DNA from 3 places in the Streptomyces sp. NPDC002104 genome. Region 1 is predicted to be linked to each of the others. Evidence: riboswitches for the same ligand, from Rfam matches in the RefSeq annotation. Region 1 holds a riboswitch; each other region holds the start of a gene.
The links. Region 1 has a riboswitch for cobalamin ahead of ACWCP2_RS21945 (ribonucleoside-diphosphate reductase subunit alpha). Riboswitches for the same ligand answer to the same signal wherever they lie in the genome.
Positions count from the first base shown of each region.

Region 2: another riboswitch for cobalamin. It lies ahead of ACWCP2_RS22990 (energy-coupling factor ABC transporter permease); the one in region 1 lies ahead of ACWCP2_RS21945 (ribonucleoside-diphosphate reductase subunit alpha).
Region 3: another riboswitch for cobalamin. It lies ahead of metE (5-methyltetrahydropteroyltriglutamate--homocysteine S-methyltransferase); the one in region 1 lies ahead of ACWCP2_RS21945 (ribonucleoside-diphosphate reductase subunit alpha).

Region 1 covers NZ_JBSFDF010000026.1:18,772-24,031, reverse strand. Annotated here, with positions in the region: gene ACWCP2_RS21960 (carbon starvation CstA family protein) at 1-1,991, shown strand, start outside; gene ACWCP2_RS21955 (YbdD/YjiX family protein) at 1,991-2,188, shown strand; gene ACWCP2_RS21950 (GNAT family N-acetyltransferase) at 2,279-2,776, shown strand; cobalamin riboswitch at 2,843-2,971, shown strand; gene ACWCP2_RS21945 (ribonucleoside-diphosphate reductase subunit alpha) at 3,131-5,260, shown strand, end outside.
Region 2 covers NZ_JBSFDF010000028.1:25,548-30,807, forward strand. Annotated here, with positions in the region: gene ACWCP2_RS22965 (EF-hand domain-containing protein) at 214-426, shown strand; gene ACWCP2_RS22970 (PadR family transcriptional regulator) at 469-1,047, opposite strand; gene ACWCP2_RS22975 (energy-coupling factor ABC transporter ATP-binding protein) at 1,057-1,887, opposite strand; gene cbiQ (cobalt ECF transporter T component CbiQ) at 1,893-2,642, opposite strand; gene ACWCP2_RS22985 (energy-coupling factor ABC transporter substrate-binding protein) at 2,646-3,005, opposite strand; gene ACWCP2_RS22990 (energy-coupling factor ABC transporter permease) at 3,014-3,709, opposite strand; cobalamin riboswitch at 3,739-3,932, opposite strand; gene ACWCP2_RS22995 (flavodoxin family protein) at 4,184-4,915, shown strand; gene ACWCP2_RS23000 (AMIN-like domain-containing (lipo)protein) at 4,948-5,260, opposite strand, start outside.
Region 3 covers NZ_JBSFDF010000001.1:150,665-155,924, forward strand. Annotated here, with positions in the region: gene ACWCP2_RS00685 (SulP family inorganic anion transporter) at 1-1,302, opposite strand, end outside; gene ACWCP2_RS00690 (DUF1269 domain-containing protein) at 1,454-1,945, opposite strand; cobalamin riboswitch at 2,166-2,388, shown strand; gene metE (5-methyltetrahydropteroyltriglutamate--homocysteine S-methyltransferase) at 2,561-4,882, shown strand; gene ACWCP2_RS00700 (nucleobase:cation symporter-2 family protein) at 4,997-5,260, opposite strand, start outside.

The DNA of each region.
Region 1 (5,260 bases):
GCGTACTGAAGGTGGACAAGACCCGCGCCACCCCCGCCGAACGCCTTGACAACGGTGTCGACTTCCACCCGACCGACCGACGGGTGCTTTTCGGCCACCACTTCGCCGCCATCGCCGGCGCCGGACCGCTCGTGGGTCCCGTACTCGCCTCGCAGATGGGCTACCTGCCCGGCACCATCTGGATCGTCGTGGGCGTGATCTTCGCGGGCGCCGTCCAGGACATGGTCACGCTCTTCTTCTCCACCCGGCGCAACGGCCGTTCGCTCGGCCAGATGGCCCGGGACGAGATCGGCCCGGTCGGCGGCGCCGCCGCGCTGATCGGTGTCTTCGCCATCATGATCATCCTGCTGGCCGTGCTGGCCCTGGTCATCGTCAACGCCCTGGCGCACTCGCCGTGGGGCGTCTTCTCCATCGGCATGACCATCCCGATCGCCCTCTTCATGGGCTTCTACCTGCGCGTCCTGCGCCCGGGCAAGGTCACCGAGGTCTCCGTCGTCGGCGTCGCGCTCCTGCTGCTCGCCATCGTCGCGGGCGGCTGGGTCGCCGAGTCCTCGCTGGCGGACTTCTTCACCCTGGAGAAGGAGACGCTGGTCCTCTGGATGATCGCCTACGGCTTCGTGGCGTCCGTCCTGCCGGTGTGGATGCTGCTCGCCCCGCGCGACTACCTCTCCACCTTCATGAAGGTCGGAACCATCGGGCTGCTGGCCGTGGGCGTGGTCATCGCCATGCCGACGCTGAAGATGCCCGCGGTCACCGAGTTCGCCTCGCGCGGCGACGGCCCGGTCTTCGCCGGCTCGATGTTCCCGTTCGTCTTCATCACCATCGCCTGCGGAGCCCTGTCCGGCTTCCACTCCCTGGTCTCCTCGGGCACCACCCCCAAGATGATCCAGAAGGAGACCCAGGTCCGGGTCATCGGCTACGGCGCGATGCTGACCGAGTCCTTCGTCGCCATCATGGCGATCATCGCGGCCTGCATCATCGACCCCGGCCTGTACTTCGCCATCAACTCCCCCGGCGGGGTCGTCGGCGCCACCGTCGAGACGGCCTCGCAGGCCGTCACGAACTTCGGCTTCGCCATCTCCCCCGACGCCCTCGCCCAGGCCGCGAAGGACGTGGAGGAGACCAGCCTGCTGTCCCGTACCGGTGGCGCACCGACCTTCGCACTCGGAATGTCGGAGATCTTCTCGGCCGTGGTCGGCGGCTCCTCGATGAAGGCGTTCTGGTACCACTTCGCGATCATGTTCGAGGCCCTGTTCATCCTGACGACCGTGGACGCCGGTACCCGCGTGGGCCGCTTCATGCTCCAGGACACCCTCGGCAACGTGCACAAGTCCTTCAAGGACGTCAGCTGGAAGCCCGGCGTCTGGTTCGCCAGCGCGATCGTCGTCGGCGGCTGGGGCTACTTCCTGTGGGTCGGCGTCAAGGACCCGCTGGGCGGCATCAACCAGCTCTTCCCGCTGTTCGGCATCGCGAACCAGCTGCTCGCGGCGGTCGCCCTGGCCGTCTGCACCACCCTGCTGATCAAGTCGGGCCGGCTCAAGTGGGCCTGGGTGACGGGCGTTCCGCTGGCCTGGGACCTGGCCGTCACGCTCACCGCCAGCTACCAGAAGATCTTCTCGGACAACCCGAAGATCGGCTTCTTCGCCCAGCGGGACGTCTACCAGGACGGGATCGACGCGGGCAAGATCCTCAAGCCCGCCAAGACCATGGACGAGATGCACACCGTGGTCACCAACGCCACGGTGGACGGCGTGCTGTCGGTGTTCTTCGCCCTGCTGATCGTCATCGTGCTCGTGGACGCGGCCCGGACCTGCCTGGGGGCCATCCGCAAGCCCGAGTCGGTCACCCTGGCCGAGGTCCCGTGGACCGAGTCCAAGCTCGTCGCCCCGGCCGGGCTCATCCCCACCGCCGAGGAGCGGGCCGAGCTCGCGGCCGCCGGGCTCGATTCGGGCGGGGGCCTCGCGAAGGACCCCGTACGCGAGCCGGCGTGATGACCCGCCTGCGCCACGTACTGGGCCGGGCCCGGTACTTCGTACGGGAGTTCTCGGGCGAGGCCGCCTACGACCGCTACGTCGCGCACGCCCGTACGCACGACCCGGACGCGCCGGTCCCGTCCCGCCGGGCCTTCGAACGGGCCCGCACGGACGCCCGTGAGGGCGACCCGCGCGAAGGGTTCCGCTGCTGCTGAACGGGCGGGTCCCGCAGGGGCCGCCGCGTCCACCGTCCACCCGACGGAACGCGGCGGCCCCTTCCCTTTCCCTGTCGCACACTCGATGCCATGGACATCATCATCAGGACGGCGGCGGCCGCCGAATACGAAGAGCTCGGCGAGATCACCGCACGGGCCTACCTCGACGACGGACTGCTGCACTTCTCCGCGGACGACCCCTACCTGAGCAGGCTGCGCGATGTCGCCGGCCGGGCCCCCGACGGCGAAGTGCTCGTCGCGGAGTACGAGGGCACGCTGCTCGGCGGTGTGACCTTCGCCCCTCCCGGCAGCCCGCTGTGCGACATCGCGGGCCCCGGCGAGGCGGAGTTCCGGATGCTGGCCGTCTCCCCGGCGGCCCGCGGCCGCGGCGCGGGCGAGGCCCTCGTACGGGCCTGCGTGAGCCGCGCCCGGGAGCTGGAGGGCGTGGGCCACCTGGTGCTGTCGACCACGGAGAAGATGCTCGGGGCGCACCGGATCTACGACCGGCTGGGCTTCGTACGGACGCCGGAGCGGGACTGGTACCCGGTTCCGGGCCTGCCCCTGCTCACCTACCGCCTGGAGCTGTAGTCACGCACCCGGCTCGGGGAGCGACACAACATGTGGGGGCTCACGCAAGGACCGGCCCCCACATGTATGCTCATGCTCGCTGTCGTCGCAGGGGAATCCGGTGGGAATCCGGAACTGTCCCGCAACGGTATGAAATGCACCGACTCGCTCGGTGCATCCGCAAGTCCGAGGACCTGTCGACAGTGCGCCCGGCTCGACCGAACCGGGTGCAGACACGTCCGGGCCTCGCGGTTGGGCCGGTGGACGCCACGTGGCGCATGCGCACAGCCCTGCCAGGCACGCGCTCCCCACGTGCGCCCCCTCGCGCCCCGCACCAAAGGTGTTCCCGGAGCCGAGCGAGGGAGAGCTCCCCCCGTGACCATCGCGCCTTCCGCACCGCGCGCCGAGTCCGACCCGTCCGCCCACGAGGGTCCGGGGGCCGCGCTCCTGCGCACGCTCACCGAGCTGACCGCCGACCTGCCCGACACCGACCCCGGCCGGGTCGCCGCCGCCGCGCTGCGCGGCCGCAGCGCCGCCGCCGACGAGGCGGAGCTCCGTACGCTCGCCACCGAGGCGGCCGCCGGGCTGATCTCCGAGGACCCGGCGTACTCCCGCCTCGCCGCCCGCCTGCTGACGCTGGCCGTCCGCGACGAGGCCGCCGGCCAGGGTTCCGGTTCCTTCTCCGAGTCCGTCGAGGTCGGCCACCGCGAGGGCCTGATCGCCGACCGCACCGCCGACTTCGTCCGCCTGCACGCGAGCCGGCTCGACGCGCTGGTCGCGCACGCGCTCGCCGAGGGCGCCGACGACCGCTTCGGCTTCTTCGGCCTGCGCACCCTGCACAGCCGTTACCTGCTGCGCCACCCGATCACCCGCCAGGTCATCGAGACCCCGCAGTACTTCATGCTGCGGGTGGCCTGCGGCCTCGCGGAGAACGAGACGGTCCAGGCCGTCGAGGAAGTGGCCTCGCTCTACCGGCTGATGAGCCGCCTCGACTACCTGCCCTCCTCCCCCACCCTCTTCAACTCCGGCACCCGGCACCCGCAGATGTCCTCCTGCTACCTGCTGGATTCCCCGCTGGACGAGCTGGACTCGATCTACGACCGCTACCACCAGGTCGCGCGCCTGTCCAAGCACGCCGGCGGCATCGGCCTGTCGTACTCCCGCATCCGCGCCCGCGGTTCGCTGATCCGCGGCACCAACGGCCACTCCAACGGCATCGTGCCGTTCCTGAAGACGCTGGACGCCTCCGTCGCCGCCGTGAACCAGGGCGGCCGCCGCAAGGGCGCCGCCGCGGTCTACCTGGAGACCTGGCACGCGGACATCGAGGAGTTCCTGGAGCTCCGCGACAACACCGGCGAGGACCAGCGCCGCACGCACAACCTGAACCTCGCGCACTGGGTGCCGGACGAGTTCATGCGCCGCGTGAACGCCGACGCCGACTGGTCGCTGTTCTCCCCCGCCGACGTCCCCGAGCTGGTCGACCTGTGGGGCGACGCGTTCGACGCCGCGTACCGCAAGGCCGAGGAGTCGGGCCTGGCCCGCAAGACCATGCCCGCCCGCGACCTGTACGGCCGGATGATGCGCACCCTCGCGCAGACCGGCCAGGGCTGGATGACCTTCAAGGACGCCTCGAACCGCACGGCGAACCAGACCGCCGAGCCGGGCACCGTCGTCCACTCCTCGAACCTGTGCACCGAGATCATCGAGGTCACCAACGACGGCGAGACGGCCGTCTGCAACCTCGGCTCGGTCAACCTCGGCGCCTTCGTCCTCGCCGAGTCCGGGGACATCGACTGGGAGCGCCTGGACGAGACCGTCCGCACCGCGGTCACCTTCCTGGACCGCGTCGTGGACATCAACTTCTACCCGACCGAGCAGGCCGGCCGCTCCAACGCCCGCTGGCGTCCGGTGGGCCTGGGCGCGATGGGCCTCCAGGACGTCTTCTTCCAGCTGAAGCTGCCCTTCGACTCCCCCGAGGCGAAGGCCCTGTCCACGAAGCTCTCCGAGCGCATCATGCTCGCGGCGTACGAGGCCTCCTGCGACCTGGCCGAGCGCAGCGGCCCGCTCCCCGCGTGGGAGCAGACCCGCACGGCCCGCGGCGTCCTGCACCCCGATCACTACGCAGTCGAGCTGAACTGGCCGGAGCGCTGGGACGCGCTGCGCGCCCGCGTCGCGACGTCCGGGATGCGCAACTCGCTCCTCCTGGCCATCGCCCCGACGGCGACCATCGCCTCCATCGCGGGCGTGTACGAGTGCATCGAGCCGCAGGTCTCCAACCTCTTCAAGCGCGAGACGCTGAGCGGTGAGTTCCTCCAGGTCAACGGCTACCTGGTGCAGGAGCTCAAGCGGCTCGGCGTCTGGGACGCCCAGACCCGCGAGGCGCTGCGCGAGTCCTCCGGCTCGGTCCAGGGCTTCGGCTGGATCCCGGCGGAGGTGCGCGACCTGTACCGCACGGCGTGGGAGATCCCGCAGCGCGGCCTGATCGACATGGCGGCGGCGCGCACC
Region 2 (5,260 bases), on a different contig from region 1:
GCGCTCCCGGTGTGGCGGCAATGTCGCTACGTTATGCCGTGGTCCCGGAGCGTGACAAGTGGGGGCTTGAATTGTTGGCTGGAATTATCACTTCCGCACTACGGAAGAGTAATTGAATTTCTATCTGCCGCTCGAACGGGACCCGGGGCGTGAGGGGGGCGGGCGTGCCGCTACCCTGAGCCGGTCAACAAGCACCAAGAAGGGGTGGACCCAGTGGCGGACATCGAGAGCGCACGGACGACGTTCGGCAAGTTCGACGTGAACGGTGACGGCTTCGTGACGGCCGACGAGTTCCGTTCGGCGATGGCGGCGATGGGCGACCCGTTCGTCACCGGCCCGGTCGCGGAGGCCGTGATCGCCGCCAAGGACGCGAACGACGACGGCCTGCTGAGCTTCGACGAGTTCTGGGCCTCCCTGAACAAGTAAGCCCCCGCGACGCCCCCGGCCCCCGCCGGGCCGGGGCGCGCGTCAGGTCTGCCGCTGTCCGCCGGCCACGTCCCGGGGGACCCCGCCGGCCATGCCTTCCACCTCGGCGAGGGCCTCCTCCAGCCAGCGCAGCCAGAACGTCTCCAGCCCGGTTCCCGCGTGCAGCACGACACGCCGCAGCCGGTCCTCGCCGGAGTCCCGGCCCACCGGGAAGTCCCTCTCCTCGATGCCCTCGTACACGGCCAGCTGGGCCCGGTGCAGCTCCAGATGCCGCCGCAGCTCGGCCGCCAGCCCCTGCGGCCCCACGACCGCGGCCGCCCGGATCCGCAGCAGCAGCGGATCGCGCACCGGCTTGGGATCCTGACGCTCCCCGACCCACCGCGCCAGCTCCCCGCTCCCGGCGGGCAGCACCTCGTACTCCTTCTTCTGCCCGCGTACGGGCCCCTCGCTGGGCAGCGCCCGGATCAGCCCGCCCTCCTCCAGCCGGCCGAGCTCCCGGTAGATCTGCTGGTGCGTCGCGGACCAGAAGTACCCGATCGACCTGTCGAACCGCCGGGTCAGCTCCAGCCCCGACGAGGGCTTCTCGAGCAGGGCGGTGAGGATGGCGTGCGGCAGCGACATGCGGCCATCCTAGATTTGCCCCCAGGCGGCCAGGGCCTGCGGATCGCGGGGGCCCGGGGCGTCCGCCGCCAGCAGGCCGTGGGCCCGCAGCAGCGCGGCCACCGCCGGGGACCAGGCCGGGCGCAGGCCCGCCGAGGTGAGCAGGGCCGGGTCCGAGAGGAGGGGCTCGGCCGGGCCGAAGCGGATGCCCTGCGGGGTCAGGACCGCCGCGTCGTCGGCCCAGCGGACCGCCAGGTCCACGTCGTGGGTGGCCATGACCACCGTGGTGCCGGACGACCGCAGGCCCGCCAGGACGTCGAGGAGGCGCTCCTGGCCGTCCGGGTCCAGGCCGGCCGTCGGCTCGTCCAGGATCAGCACCCGCGGCGCCATCGCCACCGCCCCCGCGATCGCCGCGCGCTTGCGCTGGCCGTAGGAGAGCAGGTGGGTGGGGCGGTCCCGGAGCGGGGTGATGTCCAGGGCGGCGAGGGCCGCGTCCACGCGGGCGCGGACCTCCGGGGCGGGGAGCCCCAGGTTCATCGGGCCGAAGGACACGTCCTGCTCGACCGAGGCCGCGAACAGCTGGTCGTCGGGATCCTGCACCACGAGCTGCACGGACGTGCGCAGCCGGGTCAGCCCGGCCCGGTCGTACGAGACCCGCGTGCCGTCCAGCCGCAGCGATCCCGCGCCGGGCCGCAGGCCGCCGCTCAGCAGCCGCATCAGGGTGGTCTTGCCGCTGCCGTTGCGGCCCAGCAGGGCCAGCGCCCGGCCCGGCGCGATGGCGAAGTCGACGCCGGTCAGGACGGCGGGGCCGTCCTCGTAGGCGTAGCCGGCGCCGGTCAGTTCCACCAGGGGGGTCGTCACCGGGTTCACGAGGAGAGCCCCTTCAGGGTGAGGGTCAGGGTGATCAGGGCCGCCAGCAGGCCGGCGGTGGCCGTCAGGAAGCGCCACGACAGGGCCGCCTCCGGGACGAGGACCCGCAGCGCGCCGTCGTAGCCGCGCCCGGCCAGCCCCGACTGGAGCTTGGCCGCGCGGTCGAAGGCCCGTACGAAGGAGGTGGCGGCGAGCCCCGCGAGGGAGCGCCACACCGCGGCCCGGCCGGTGTGCCCGAGGCGGGCCGCCTGGGCCCGGCGGACCTGGGCCATGGAGTCGAGCAGCAGGAAGCCGATCCGGTACATGACCAGCGCCACGTCCACCACCGGGGCCGGCACCCCGGCCCGCACCAGCCGGGGCAGTACGTCGGAGACCGGGGTGGTGAAGGCGAACAGCAGCAGTCCGAGCGAGGCCGCCGAGGTGCGCAGCAGCAGTTCGGCGGCGGCCCGGGGGCCGTCGGGGGCCAGGGAGACCGGCCCCGACGGGCCGCCGACCGCGAACAGCAGCGGCACCGCCCCGGTGAAGCAGAAGCCGAGCGGGATCCGGAAGGCCCGCCAGAGCTGCCGGCCGGCCACCCCGGCCGGCCCGAGCAGCACGGCGAGGGTGGCGGCGGCCACCAGCGGCCCGCCCGGCCAGGGCGGCAGGCACACGGCGGTGACCGTCAGCCCGATCCCGAGCACGGCCTTCTCCAGCGGGTGCCGGCCCCGCCAGCGACTGCTGTGCGCGGCCACGTCGATCGGCAGCACCGCCTACGCCTCCGGGGCGGTGGTGGGGGAGGCGGCGGCAGCGGCGGCGGCCGCTCCCTGGCGGCGGCCCTTGCGGACGCCGAAGTAGTACGCGAGCACGCCCGCGCCCAGTGCCGCCTGCAGGGCGAACAGCGCGGACTCGATCTCGCCGGAGGGGGGCTCGTAGAGGGGGGAGAACCAGGGCTCGTAGTCCGGCTTCAGCTCGGTGATCGCCGTCTCGGCCTGCGCGTCGGCGCCGGCGAAGGGCTCCTCCTTGTGGTCGCCCATCCCCAGGGCGACCGGGAGCACGGCCAGCGCCGCCACCAGGAGCAGCAGCAGAGCGTTGATCTTGGCGTTCCTGGACATCTTCGTGTTCTTCGGCATCCCGCTCATCAGGCCGCCGCCCTCTCTTCGGTACGGGTGCCGGTCAGCTTCGCGACGCCGAGGCGGACCAGGTCCGACTTGCTCGACGCCATCAGCAGCCGCATCACCAGGACGGTCAGCAGCCCCTCGCTCACGGCCAGCGGGATCTGCGTGACCGCGAAGATCCCCCCGAACTTCGCGAGCGAGCCGATGAACCCGGAGGCCGGGTCGGGGAAGGCCAGCGCGAGCTGCACGCTGGTGACGCAGTAGGTGACCAGGTCGGCGAAGAAGGCGCCGAAGAACACGGTCACCATCAGCGGGGCTCCGGCCTTCCGCAGCAGCCGGTAGACGGCGTAGCCCGCCCACGGGCCGGCGATGGCCATCGAGAAGACGTTGGCGCCGAGGGTGGTGAGCCCGCCGTGCGCCAGCAGCAGGGCCTGGAACAGCAGGGTGATCGTGCCCAGCACCGCCATGATCGGCGGCCGGAACAGGATCGCCCCGAGTCCGGTGCCCGTGGGGTGCGAGCAACTGCCGGTCACCGAAGGGATCTTCAGGGCGGACAGGACGAAGGTGAAGGCCCCGGACGCGCCGAGCAGCAGCGTGCTCTCCGGGTTGGCCTTCACCTCGCGGGTGAGCGCGCGGACGCCGTGGACGACGAAGGGAGCGGACGCGGCGCCCCAGGCGACCGCGTGCAAAGGGGGCAGGAACCCCTCGGCTATATGCATGAGTAGGGAGACCTCTCCAGCACCTCGTGGATGGACAACGCGCCCCGGCCGGTCTCCTGGCTCACGGGTTGACGTCCATGCCCCGCCTTCCCGGGCAGCGCGGAACCTCCCGCGCAGCCCAGTGGCTTTCCCGCAGGAGTGGAGCCGGACTTCCCGATCACAGTGGCGAGGGCCGCACCGGTTTCCCACCGGTTTCCCGAACACCAAGGCCCGCTGACCCTAGTCGGCCGCACGGACCGGTAACAACCCGCCCCAATCGCGCCGGCCGCCTTCCGGATTCCGCTTGGCCGTGACGCTCCGTAGCCGGTCGCCCGGTGTGACGCCCAAGGGCGCGGACCCGAGGGGGAGTTCCGCGGGCCCGCCGCCGCGGGTGGCCGGGCGATCCGCGGCTCCGCGCCGTTCCGTACGGGGGCCGCGCGCCCGGACGGGTGCGGTCCGCTGGCGGCCCCGCCCCGTGGCGCCGACGCTGGTGCGGTGACCGCCGAATCCGATGCCGCGCCCGCCTTCGACTACTCCGACCTCACCGCCGTGTACGTCAACTGCACGCTCAAGCGATCGCCCGAGCCCAGCAACACCGAGGGCCTGATCGACAAGAGCCGCGCGGTGATGGAGGCGGCCGGGGCGCGGACCTCGCTCATCCGGGCCGTCGACCACGACATCGCCACCGGTGTCTGGCCCGACATGACCGACCACGGCTGGGACAGCGATCAGTGGCCGGTGCTCTACAGCCAGATCATGGACGCCGACATCCTCGTGCTGTGCGGCCCGATCTGGCTCGGGGACAACAGCTCGGTGATGAAGCAGGTCATCGAGCGGCTCTACGCCTGCTCCTCGATCCTGAACGACCAGGGCCAGTACGCCTACTACGGGCGCGTGGGCGGGGCGCTGATCACGGGCAATGAGGACGGGGTCAAGCACTGCGCCATGAACGTCCTCTACAGCCTCCAGCACCTCGGCTACGCGATCCCCCCGCAGGCCGACGCCGGCTGGATCGGCGAGGCCGGGCCCGGGCCCTCGTACCTGGACCCCGGATCGGGCGGTCCCGAGAACGATTTCACCAACCGGAACACGGCCTTCATGAGCTGGAACCTCATGCACCTGGCGGCCCTGCTCAAGCGGTCCGGCGGGATGCCGGCGCACGGCAACCAGCGCTCCCTGTGGGACGCGGGCTGCCGCTTCGACTTCCCGAACCCCGAGCACCGGTAGCCGGGCCCCGTCTCCCGCCGGCGGGTGTGCGCTCAGCAGACGTTCGGGTGCGCGACGTCCAGGACGAAGCGCTCCGGGGCGTGCAGCGTGAACGAGCTGTAGGCGGGCTTGGTGTCGAAGGCGGCGCCGAGGGTGACGTACCCCTCGTAGTCGCCGGTCAGGGCGAGGCCCTTCAGCTTGGGCAGGCCGATCGTGACGAGCTTGGGCCCGCGGTAGACGTTGCGGCCCGCGTCGTCGTGTCCGGCGGCGGGGTGCAGGCGGATCTCCAGGAAGTACGTCCCGGCCAGCGGGACGGGCTTGCCGGACCCGTCGTAGACCAGCTTCGGGACGGGGGTGACGGTGACC
Region 3 (5,260 bases), on a different contig from region 1:
CCGGCCGAGGACGGCGACGTCGCGCCGGCCGGCGGCGCCGATGAACAGGGCGAGGGAGAGGGCGACGGCGAGCAGCAGTCCGGGCAGCAGGTCGAAGAGGAGCACGCCGAACAGCGAGGTGAGCGCGACCCACAGGCTGCGCCGGTCCAGGCGGAGGTAGCGGCGCAGCTCGTCGACCCGCAGGAAGCCGCGTACGGCGAAGATGACGATGGCGCCGAGGACCGGCTCGGGCAGGTCCGTGAACAGCGGGGTGAGGAAGGCGCCGGTCAGCAGGATCAGCCCGGCCGCGATCAGGGAGACCATCGGGGTCCGGCCGCCCGCTCCGGCCGCGGCCGCGCTGCGCGAGGCGCTGCCGGAGACGACGAACCCGCGGAACAGCCCGACGGCGATGTTGCTGAGGCCGATGGCCGCCATCTCCCGGTTGGCGTCCACCTCCTGGCCGTGTTCCCGGGCGAAGCGGCTGGCGATGCTGAAGGCCTCGGCGAAGACCACGAGGGCCACGCCCAGGGCGCCCCCGGACAGGGCGATCCAGTCGGCGGCCGGGATCCCCGGCAGGTGGGGGACCGGCACGGCCGGGGGGATGTGCCCGACGGTGTCGACGCCGTGGTCTTCGAGGTCGAGGGCGGCCGACAGCAGGAGGGCCGCCACCAGGACGATCAGGGAGGCGGGCAGGCGGGGCGCGAGGCGTTCCAGCACGAACAGCAGGGCCAGCGCGCCCGCCCCGACGGCCAGAGTGGCCAGGGACCAGTGCGGGGCCCCCGACAGGACGGTCCACAGCCGCTCGAAGAAGGTGCCGTCACCGCCCGGCACCCCGACGAGCTTCGCGGCCTGCCGGACGACGATCGTCAGGGCCATGCCGAACAGGAAGCCCACCAGGGCCGGTTCGGCGAGGAAGCTGGTGAGGAACCCGAGCCGGGCCAGCCCCGCCGCCAGCAGCACCGCGCCGACGATCACCGCGAGGGCGGCCGACAGCCCGACGGCGTCCTGCGGGGCGGGACCGACCGCCGAGACGGTGGCGGCCGAGAGGACCGCGGCGGCCGAGGTGGCCCCGATGAGCAGGAAGTTGGAGCGGCCCAGCAGCGCGTACACGAGGAGGGCGACCGGGGCCGCGTAGAAGGCGTTCTGCGGCGGGACCCCGGCGATCTGCGCGTAGGCGACGCACTCGGGCACGATCAGCGCCCACGCGGTGAGGGCGCCCAGCGTGTCGCCCCGCAGCCATCTGCCGCGGTAGCGGCGCAGCCAGGGGGCGAAGGAGCCCGCCCCGTCCTTGTCGTGCGGTCCTGCTGTCCGCGGAACGCTCACCGCTCGGGCCCCTTCCTCAGATCCTCGGGTCGGTGGACATCCCGCAACGGGGCGGGGTCACCGCCGCGGCCCGGGACCGGGGAGGAGTCCCCGGTCCCGGGCCACGGCGTCACGGCGTCACGGCGTCGTCAGGGCCCCCGGCGGCGCCAGCTCAGGCGGCGAAGACCTCGCGGAGCTGCTGCTCCTGCGTGCCGGAGAGGTTGGAGCGGATCAGCTGGGCCTGCCCGCCGGGGAAGGCGCCGCGGACCCGCTCGACCACGGCGTCGGAGGAGAGCAGGAACAGCGCCGAGGTCCCGGGCTTCACTTCGGACTTCACCGTGTCGATGAACTGGTCGTCGATGCCGACGTCGGAGAGCGATCCGCCGATGGCCCCGGCCGCGGCGCCCACGGCGGCGCCGAGCAGCGGCACGAAGAACAGGAGCCCGAAGAGCATTCCCCAGAAGGTGCCGGAGAGCGCGCCCGCTCCCGTGAGGCTGTTCAGCTGCTGGGTCTTCGGCTTCTCGGCCCCGTCGCGCCAGGTGACGACCGCCGCGTCGTGCACCTGTATCAGCTGTTCCTTCTGCAGGGCGAGCAGGGCGGACTCCGCCTGCTGCGCTCCCTCGGGTGTGGGGAACTTCCAGACGGTGAGAGTGGTGGATGCCACGTAACGCTCCAGTTCATGGACGGTGTTACCGGCGTCCAGTACAACCCAGAATCCGACAATTCACCATAATTAGAATTAAGCTAACTTTCTGTTATCTGTCGGGCCGTCAGTGTGATTCGCCCGTTCGGCGGTGCCCGGCCCGCCGGTCTCGCGCCCATCCGTGTCCCACGTCACCGTCCGGCATGCGGGAAGTCGTGTTCATTCCCCGGGCGGTCGGCCTAGTGTGGGCCCCGCAGCTGGTTCGCCCCCGTCCGCCAGGCGGGAGGCGTCGTAAGAGGGAACCCGGTGGGAATCCGGGACTGCCCCGCAGCGGTGAGTGGGAACGACCGCCGTCATACGCACTGGGACCGGAACCGGTCCTGGGAAGCGACGGCCAGTAGGTGGGGGCCCTTGTGGTCCGCGCGCCCGCGAGTCCGAAGACCTGCCCGTTGCCCGTGCGCGATCGACCGCGCACGGTTTCCCGGTGACCTCGTGGGCGGGTCGGCGTGCACCTCGGACGGACCCCTCCGTCGCGTACCCCGTCGTACGCGACCTCGCGGCCCGCCCGCTGCCGCACCCTTCGCGTCCGCGACCCGTCACCGGGTTCATGGAGACACGCTCGCGAAGGAGAGTTCCGTGACCACCGAGTCCGCAGCCGCGCCCGTAGGGGCCACCGTGTACGGCTACCCCCGCCAGGGACCCAACCGGGAACTGAAGAAGGCGACCGAGGGCTACTGGAAGGGCCGCGTCAGCGCCGAAGCCCTCCGCGAGACCGCCCGCGACCTGCGCCGGGCCAACTGGGCCCAGCTCGCCGAGGCCGGCATCACCGAGGTTCCGACCGGTGACTTCTCGTACTACGACCACGTCCTGGACACCACGGTCATGGTCGGCGCGATCCCCGGCCGCCACCGGTCCGCCGTCGAAGCGGACGCCCTGGACGGCTACTTCGCGATGGCCCGCGGGACGCAGGACGTGACCCCGCTGGAGATGACCAAGTGGTTCGACACCAACTACCACTACCTGGTCCCCGAACTCGGACCCGACACCGTCTTCACCGCCGAACCGGCCAAGCAGGTCGCGGAGCTGAAGGAGGCCCTGGCCCTCGGGCACACCGCCCGCCCGGTCCTCGTCGGCCCGGTGACCTACCTCCTCCTCGCCAAGCCCGCGCCCGGCGTGGCGGCCGGCTTCGATCCGCTCGCCCTCCTCGACCGGCTGCTGCCCGTCTACGCCCAGGTCCTCGCCGCCCTGCGCGCCGCGGGAGCCTCGTGGGTCCAGCTCGACGAGCCCGCCCTGGTCCAGGACCGCACCCCGGCCGAACTGAACGCGGCCGCCCGCGCCTACCGCGAGCTCGGCGCGCTCACCGAGCGCCCCAAGCTGCTCGTCGCCTCCTACTTCGACCGGCTCGGCGACGCCCTGCCCGTCCTGGCGAAGGCGCCCGTGGAGGGCCTCGCCCTCGACTTCACCGGCCGGGCCGCCGCCAACCTCGACGACCTCGCCGCGGCCGGCGGCATCCCCGGCAAGCGGCTCGTCGCGGGCGTGGTGGGCGGCCGCAACATCTGGATCAACGATCACCGGAAGTCGCTGACCACCCTCGGCACCTTGCTCGGCCTCGCCGACCGGGTGGACGTGGCCGCCTCCTGCTCCCTGCTGCACGTCCCGCTCGACGCCGACGCCGAGCGGGACATCGATCCGCAGATCCGCCGCTGGCTCGCCTTCGCCCGCCAGAAGACCGCCGAGATCACCACGCTGGCCCGGGGTCTCGCCGCGGGCACCGACGCCATCGCGGCCGAACTCGCCGCGAACCGGGCCGACCTGGCCTCCCGCGCCGCCTCCCGGATCACCCACGACCCGGCGGTCCGCGCCCGTACCGCGGCGATCACCGACGCCGACGGCCACCGCGCCCAGCCCTACGCCGAACGGGCCGCCGCCCAGCGCACCCACCTGGGCCTGCCGCTGCTCCCCACCACCACCATCGGTTCCTTCCCGCAGACCACGGAACTGCGCACCGCCCGCGCCGACCTGCGCGCCGGACGCATCACCGAGGCGGCCTACGAGGACCGCATCCGGGCCGAGATCCGCGAGGTCGTCTCCTTCCAGGAGAAGACGGGCCTCGACGTGCTGGTACACGGAGAGCCCGAACGGGCCGACATGGTGCAGTACTTCGCCGAGCGGCTGACCGGCTACCTCGCGACCCAGCACGGCTGGGTCCAGTCGTACGGCACCCGCTACGTCCGCCCGCCGGTCCTCGCCGGGGACGTCTCCCGCCCCGATCCGATGACCGTCCGCTGGACCGCGTACGCCCAGGAGCAGACGGCCAAGCCGGTCAAGGGCATGCTCACCGGGCCCGTGACCATGCTCGCCTGGTCCTTCGTACGCGACGACCAGCCCCTCGACGAGACCGCGCGCCAGGTCGGACTCGCCCTGCGCGACGAGGTGAAGGACCTCGAAGCGGCCGGCACGTCCGTCATCCAGGTCGACGAGCCGGCCCTGCGCGAAACCCTGCCGCTGCGCGCCGCCGACCACGCCGGCTACCTGGCATGGGCCACCGAATCCTTCCGCCTCACCACCAGCGGCGTCCGACCGGACACCCAGATCCACACGCACATGTGCTACGCGGAGTTCGGGGACATCGTCGGGGCCATCGAGGACCTCGACGCCGACGTCATCAGCCTGGAGGCGGCCCGCTCGCACATGCAGGTCGCCGACGAGCTCGCCGGCGCGGGCTACCCCCGCGAGGTCGGCCCCGGAGTCTGGGACATCCACTCCCCGCGCATCCCCTCGGCCGGGGAAGCGGCGGCCCTGCTGCGCAAGGGACTTGGGGCGATCCCCGCCGAACGGCTCTGGGTCAACCCCGACTGCGGTCTGAAGACCCGGGGCTGGTCCGAGACGCGGGCCTCACTGGAGCACCTCGTCGAGGCGGCCCACCGGGTGCGCTCGGAGATCCCGCCGGGCGCCTGACCGCGCGGAAGGACGGCCGGCACACGGGGCATCCGTGTGCCGGCCGCCGGTACGCCTGTACGCCGGTGGCGTGGGCGCGGTGGGCCGGTGCGCCGGCCGGGGCCCTTCCCGGGGTCAGTGCACGGACGCGGTGGACGCGGGCTCCTTCTCCGGAATGTCGTCCTGACCGGCGCGGCCGATGTGGTTGAAGGCGAGGTTGAGCAGTACCGCGGCGACGCAGCCGGTGCTGATGCCAGAGTCGAGGATGATGCGCATGCTCTCCGGGAAGCCGTGGTAGAAGCCGTCGCTGGCCATGGGGATGACGCCGACTCCGAGGCTGATGGCCACGATGAGGACGTTGTCGCCGCGTTCGAGCCCGGCCTGGGCGAGGGTCTGGAT